DNA from 2 places in the Haloimpatiens massiliensis genome. Region 2 is predicted to be linked to the other one. Evidence: riboswitches for the same ligand, from Rfam matches in the RefSeq annotation. Region 2 holds a riboswitch; the other holds the start of a gene.
The links. A riboswitch is a leader RNA that binds a small molecule or an ion and turns the genes downstream of it on or off. The one in region 2 is predicted to bind S-adenosylmethionine.
Positions count from the first base shown of each region.

Region 1: linked by a shared signal. The riboswitch ahead of C1715_RS10280 (O-acetylhomoserine aminocarboxypropyltransferase/cysteine synthase family protein) and the one ahead of C1715_RS03485 (methionine ABC transporter ATP-binding protein) in region 2 are both predicted to bind S-adenosylmethionine.

Region 1 covers NZ_LT854640.1:448,568-451,988, forward strand. Annotated here, with positions in the region: gene C1715_RS10275 (DEAD/DEAH box helicase) at 1-614, opposite strand, end outside; SAM riboswitch class I at 991-1,096, shown strand; gene C1715_RS10280 (O-acetylhomoserine aminocarboxypropyltransferase/cysteine synthase family protein) at 1,234-2,514, shown strand; gene C1715_RS10285 (homoserine O-acetyltransferase/O-succinyltransferase family protein) at 2,516-3,379, shown strand; gene C1715_RS10290 (homoserine dehydrogenase) at 3,400-3,421, shown strand, end outside.
Region 2 covers NZ_LT854637.1:62,842-66,262, forward strand. Annotated here, with positions in the region: gene C1715_RS03480 (tRNA 2-thiocytidine biosynthesis TtcA family protein) at 1-687, opposite strand, end outside; SAM riboswitch class I at 956-1,060, shown strand; SAM riboswitch class I at 1,196-1,299, shown strand; gene C1715_RS03485 (methionine ABC transporter ATP-binding protein) at 1,436-2,392, shown strand; gene C1715_RS03490 (methionine ABC transporter permease) at 2,393-3,034, shown strand; gene C1715_RS03495 (MetQ/NlpA family ABC transporter substrate-binding protein) at 3,128-3,421, shown strand, end outside.

The DNA of each region.
Region 1 (3,421 bases), on a different contig from region 2:
ACCATAACTAGTTTTGGATCATGCATATTTTTATAGGCAAGTTTTTTAACTTCAGAGTTCATTGTGGCTGAAAAACATAGGGTCTGACGGTTATTTGGTGTATGACTTATAATGGAGCGGACTTCATTTTTAAATCCCATAAGGAGCATTTGGTCAGCCTCATCCAATACTAATGTTTTCAAATGGTCAAGATTAATTGTGTTTCTGTTAAGGTGATCTAAAAGTCTACCAGGAGTTGCGATTACCAAGTGAATATTACCTTTAAGCTTTTTTAGTTGAGAGCCTATATCTTTACCACCATATACAGCTAATATATTTAAATCCTTAGCTTCTTTTAATTTCATAGCTTCTTGAGTTATTTGTATGGCAAGTTCCCTTGTTGGTGTTACTATTAAACCTTGAATTGTGTCTATGTTAGGAGACATATTTTCAAACATTGGCAGTAGAAATGCAAGGGTTTTTCCAGTTCCAGTTTGAGCTTCCGCTATAACATCATGACCATTATTTATTAGCAAGATACTTTGTTCTTGAATTGGTGTTGGTTCACTAATTCTTTGAGCTTTAAGTATGCTTAGTACATCATCACTAAGACCTAGTTTTTTAAAATTTATCATAATAATCTACCTTTCAACTTTCAAGTGTATTTTGTATTTATATAAATATTTATCCAATGAATAATAGCTGTAATATTATTTTTAGTTGATATGTGACGTGAGATTCATATTTCAGCAGAATAAAAATTCTATTTTAGCTGAGCTTTGTTTTATATAAACTAGCTAAGTATATCATACTTTTAGTATAATAAAAAGTGAGATAAAGTATACTTGATTGATATCTGTATACTTATTATGAAGTATACACTGGGATGATTTCTTGGGAAAAATTATCAAGCGATAACTTATATATGTAAAGTTATCAATTAAAAAATAAAAAAAGTATATTGACAGAATATTAAGTATAGTATATATTATATATAATTTAATAATTAGTCTTTTATCAAGAATGGTGGAGGGACTGGCCCTATGAAACCTGGCAACAGCTGGCCTAAATGGCTGGAATTGTGCTAAATCCTGCAGGAAATCCTGATAGATAAGAGATAGCTGAAAATATTGTTATTGTGCTATTTTCTATCTTTTATGGAAAATAGCTTTTTTATTTCCATAAAAGGTTTTAAATCATTAATGTTGCTACTTGTTAGAAGACTTCCTTAATTATTTTAAAGGGGGTTTTTTTATGTCAAAAAAATTGTCATTTGAAACATTATGTATTCAGGAAGGCTATAAGCCTAAAGTAGGAGAGCCAAGGATATTACCTATTGTTCAAAATACCACCTATTACTACAATAATCCAGATTATGTAGGTGAGTTATTTGACTTAAGTAAAGAAGGTCATATGTACTCTAGGATAAGCAATCCGACAGTAGCAGCCTTGGAAGAAAAGTTTTCATTACTTGAAGGAGGTGTTGGTGCAGTTGCCACATCTTCGGGCCAATCAGCTACGTTACTAGCTGTATTAAATATATGTAAAGCAGGAGATCATATATTAGCAGCATCTACTTTATATGGTGGAACCTTCAATCTTTTAAATGTTACCTTAAGGGAATTAGGAATCCATACTACTTTTGTAAATCCAGAGGCTTCAGGGGAAGAAATTTTATGTTCTATAAAGAACAATACTAAATTAATTTTTGGAGAAACCATTGGAAATCCAGGTCTTAATATTCTTGATTTTGAGAAGTTTTCATCTATAGCTAGAAAATCAAATATACCTTTTATAGTAGACAATACTATTGCAACACCGTATCATTGCAATCCTTTGAAGCTTGGAGCAAATATAGTAATACATTCCACCACTAAATATGCTGATGGGCACGCTACATCAGTTGGAGGAATAATTATTGATGGAGGAAATTTTAATTGGGATAATGGCAAATTTCTATCAATGGTAGAAAAAGATTTAAGTTATCATGGGTTAAAGTACGTAGAAGCTTTTAAAGAAAAGGCGTATATAACAAAGCTTAGAGTTAAATTATTAAGAGATATAGGAAATATTATGTCTCCTTTTAACGCTTTTTTAACCAATTTGGGTTTAGAGACTCTTCATTTAAGGATGAAGGCCCATAGCGAAAATGCATTGAAATTAGCAAAATGGCTTCAAAAGCATCCTAAAATTTCATGGGTAAACTATCCTAGGTTGGAGGATAATATAAACTTTCAAAGGAGCAACAAATACTTGAGAAATGGAGCTTCAGGTATGTTGACTTTTGGAATTAAAGGGTCTAAAGAAGATATAAAGGAGTTTATTAAAAAATTAAAATTAGTAGCTTTAGTAATTCATATAGGTGATGTTAGATCTTCTGTGCTTCACCCTGCAAGTACAACTCATAGGCAATTATCTGTAGAGGAACAGATTAATGCAGGAGTATCCCCTGAAATGATAAGAGTTTCTGTGGGCATTGAAAATATAGAGGATATAATTAAGGACTTTAGACAAGCTCTTAATTATATAAGTTAATATGACAATATACTTAAATAAGCCTTTTGAAGGATTAAAGCTTTTAGAAAAGGGCAGTATAGACTACTCACTAGGGTTGAAGAGAACTGAGAATTTAAAAAGCATAGGAATTTTAAATTTAATGCCAAATAAACAGGAAACGGAAGCACAGTTTTTAAAATTATTTAATTCTATAAATAAATCAGTACATTTGAGGTTTTTAAGAATTATAAATCATAGTTGTAAGAATAGTTCAATGTCATATTTAAAAAATAATTATGAAACGCTTGAGGATATTAAGAATAAAAAGTTAGATGGAACAATTATAACTGGAGCACCTCTAGAAAAATTGCCTTTTGAACATGTAAGTTACTGGAGGGAGCTTCAAGATATATTTAATTTTATTGAGGAAAATGTAAAAACCTCTTTCTTTATATGCTGGGCAGCTCAAGCTGCAATGTATCATTATTATGGTATTAGAAATTATGTTATGAATAAAAAGACTTTTGGCATATACAAACATTATAAGCTTAGGGAAGAGAGAATTTTAGAAAATCTAAATTTTCCTGTAAACTGCCCTCATTCCAGATATAGTAGGATTTTAAAGGAGGATTTAAAAAATAATCATAATCTTAAAATACTTTTGTACTCTCAAGAAGTAGGTGAGCTTTTATTATTTAATGAGAAGAAGTTTTTTATGTTAGGACATATTGAGTATGACAGAGATGTTTTAAAAAAAGAGTATCTTAGAGATTTATCAAAAGGAATAGATGTTTCAATGCCTAAAAATTATTTTCCAATAGACAATGTTAAAAAAGAACCGTTTTATAGTTGGAAAAATGAGGGTAATGTTTTATTTAGTAATTGGGTTAAATATTATGTTTAATTAAATGGAGGTAAAAATTTATGAATTATGGATTATTGGGTT
Region 2 (3,421 bases):
AGCTGCAACCATGCATGCACAATTAAGAGGCCAAATGCCGCTATTTTGAGTAAAACGCTGAATATGACGTTCATTAATATAGTATAATGGTCTTATTAAATGTAATCCCTTAAAGTTGGAAGATTTTAATTTTGGAAGCATGGTTTTAAAATTTCCAGAATACAATACATTTAATAAGGTTGTTTCTATAACATCATCAAAATGATGCCCAAGAGCTAGTTTGTTACATCCTAATTCTTGTGCTTTTGAATATAATGCCCCTCTGCGCATTCTTGCACACATATAACAAGGATAGTCTTGTGCTATATTATCTACTATTTCAAATATACCAGATTCAAATATGTTAATAGGAATATTTAAATACTCACAGTTGTCTATTAGTAATTTTTTTATATCCTCATGATAACCGGGGTCCATAGCTATAAATTCCAAATCAAATTTCATTTGGCCATGACGTTGAAGTTCTTGAAATAGTTTAGCCATTAATAAACTGTCTTTTCCACCGGAAATGGCTACAGCTATTTTATCTCCATCTTCTACTAATTTATAATCCTTTATGGCTTTAATAAATTTGGACCATATATTTTTTCTATAGGTTTTTACTAGACTTCTCTCAATTTCCTTAAGAGGCTTTCTTTCATTAAAGGGTACTAATATTTCACAGCCACTGCCTGCAACATTACTCATAAAAAACACCTCACTTTTCATAAAACATTATTTCAATTTTAACACAAAAAGTCTTTTATAGATTAGGAATTATTACTGGTAATAAAACCAGTGATTCCACTACGCAATAAGTGATTATAGCACTGGATACATATTTAGGCAATTACACGAACGATGAAAATATTATTATATGTTTAATTATAAAATTCACTTTTAACGCAAAAAATATGTTGACATTATAAAAAAAAGCTAATATAATCTTAAATAACGATTTAAAAATAAATATTATATCTTATCAAGAGATGCGGAGGGACTGGCCCTATGAAGCTCAGCAACCATATTGCAAAAAGCAATAAAGGTGCTAAATCCAGCGGCAATTGCCGAAAGATGAGGATACAGTGAAGGTTTAGCCTGAGGATATCCTCAGGCTTTTAATTTTTTATAAGTAGTTAGTTCATAGAATTATTATTGAAAACAGTGACGAGAAATCTGAAAATTGTTAGCAAAGTTTTTAAAAAATTTAATAGAGAACTTATCAAGAGATGTGGAGGGACTGGCCCTATGAAGCTCAGCAACCATACTGTAAAAAGCAGTAAAGGTGCTAAATCCAGCGGCATTGCCGAAAGATGAGGATATTTCAAGGCTCGAGATATTCTCGGGTCTTTTCTTATATATGAAATATTTCTTTGGAAATAATAATTAAGTTTTTAAATTCAGGGTTAAGCCTTAAGGAGGTAGAAGAATGGAAAATAGTTATTCAAATTCAAGTATTATAGAGGTTGTTAATGTAAATAAGAGCTTTGGAAATGCTAAAGTCCTTAAGAATGTAAGCTTAAGTGTAAATAAAGGTGAAATTTTTGGAATTATAGGGCACAGTGGAGCTGGAAAGTCTACTTTGCTTAGATGTCTAAATGGGCTAGAGCGCTATGAGCAAGGTAGTATTAGAGTAATGGGGGCGGAAGTAACAAATTTAAGCGGCAAAAAAATGAGAGATTTAAGAAAAAATATGGGCATGATATTTCAAAATTTTAATTTATTGAATTCTAAGAATGTATATGACAATGTGGCCCTTCCACTTAAGGTGTGGAAGAAAGACAAGGTATATATTGATAAAAAAGTTAAAGAATTTTTAAAACTTGTAGGTCTTGAAAATAAAGCTAAAAGCAAGCCTAATCAGTTAAGTGGTGGACAAAAACAGAGAGTAGCTATTGCCAGAGCACTGGCTTTAGAACCAAAGATATTATTATGTGATGAGGCTACATCAGCATTAGATCCTCAAACTACAAACTCAATATTAAATCTTATAAAAGAAATAAGTGAGAAGCTTGCCATAACAGTAATTATAGTTACACATCAGATGGAAGTTATAAAGCAAGTATGTAATAGAATAGTGCTTATGAAGGATGGAAAAATTAAGGATTCTGGACTAGTTAAGGAACTGTTTCTAACCCCAGAAGGAGAATTAAGAGATCTATTATGTGGGGACGAGCTTTTGCCAGAGCATGGATTTAATATAAAGATCTTCTTCCCTTCTGAAGTAAGTAATCAATCAATAATTACTTCCATGGCTAGAGAACTTCAGATAGATTTTTCTATAGTATGGGGAAAGCTAGAAAACTTTAGACAAGAAGTTTTAGGAAGCTTAATTATAAATGTAAACAAAGAACATAAGCAAGATATATGCGGTTATCTAGATTCAAAAAATATAAGATGGGAAGTGGTTTAATTGATTAATGAGGTTTTTATTCCAGCATTAAAAGACACAATTTATATGGTAGGCTATTCTACGGCTTTTACACTTCTAATCGGACTAATATTTGGAGTTGTTTTAGTTGTAACTGATGAGAAAGGGCTTAAACCTAATAAATTTATTTATCGCATAGTAGATGGATTTATAAATATATTAAGATCTTTTCCATTCATAATACTTATGATAGCAGTTATTCCTCTTACTAAAGTTATAGTGGGTAAAAGCATAGGTAGAACAGCAGCAGTGGTGCCACTCACTATAGGAGCATTTCCCTTTGCAGCAAGGGTCATGGAATCTTCTTTAAAGGAAGTAGAACATGGGCTTATAGAAGCAGCTAAGTCTTTTGGAGCTAATACTTTTCAAATATTAATTAAGGTAATATTTCCAGAAGCTTTTCCATCAATGGTTCGAGGAATAACTTTAACTGTAATAAATTTAATTGGTTATTCAGCTATGGCAGGAGTTGTAGGAGCTGGTGGATTAGGTGATGTAGCTATTAAATACGGTTACTATAGGTTTGATACCCAAGTAATGGTATATACCATAATAATATTAGTGATTCTTGTGCAGTTAATTCAAGGGATTGGAGATATTGCATATAAAAGATTAAGTAAATAAATTTTAGTTAAGAATTTCCAGTTTCAGTGTAGCAAGCTAAAGGAGAGTTTATAAATACTAAGTTTTAGATAAATTAAAAGGAGGAATTTTAAAATGAAAAAGAAAATATGTGCATTGCTAGGAGTTTTATTTCTAAGCACAGCAATAATAGGTTGTGGGGCAAAAGCAGAAGGAGACAAAAAGAGTACAGAGGGGGATAAGGATAAGAAAGAAATAGTAGTGGGAGCATCACCAGTGCCTCATAGAGAAATATTAGAAAAGGCTGGGGAATTAATTAAAAAAGAAGGGTACACTATAAAAATAGTAGAGTTCACAGATTATCAAACACCTAACATAGCCCTTGCAGAAGGTCAATTAGATGCTAATTTCTTTCAACATGTTCCATTT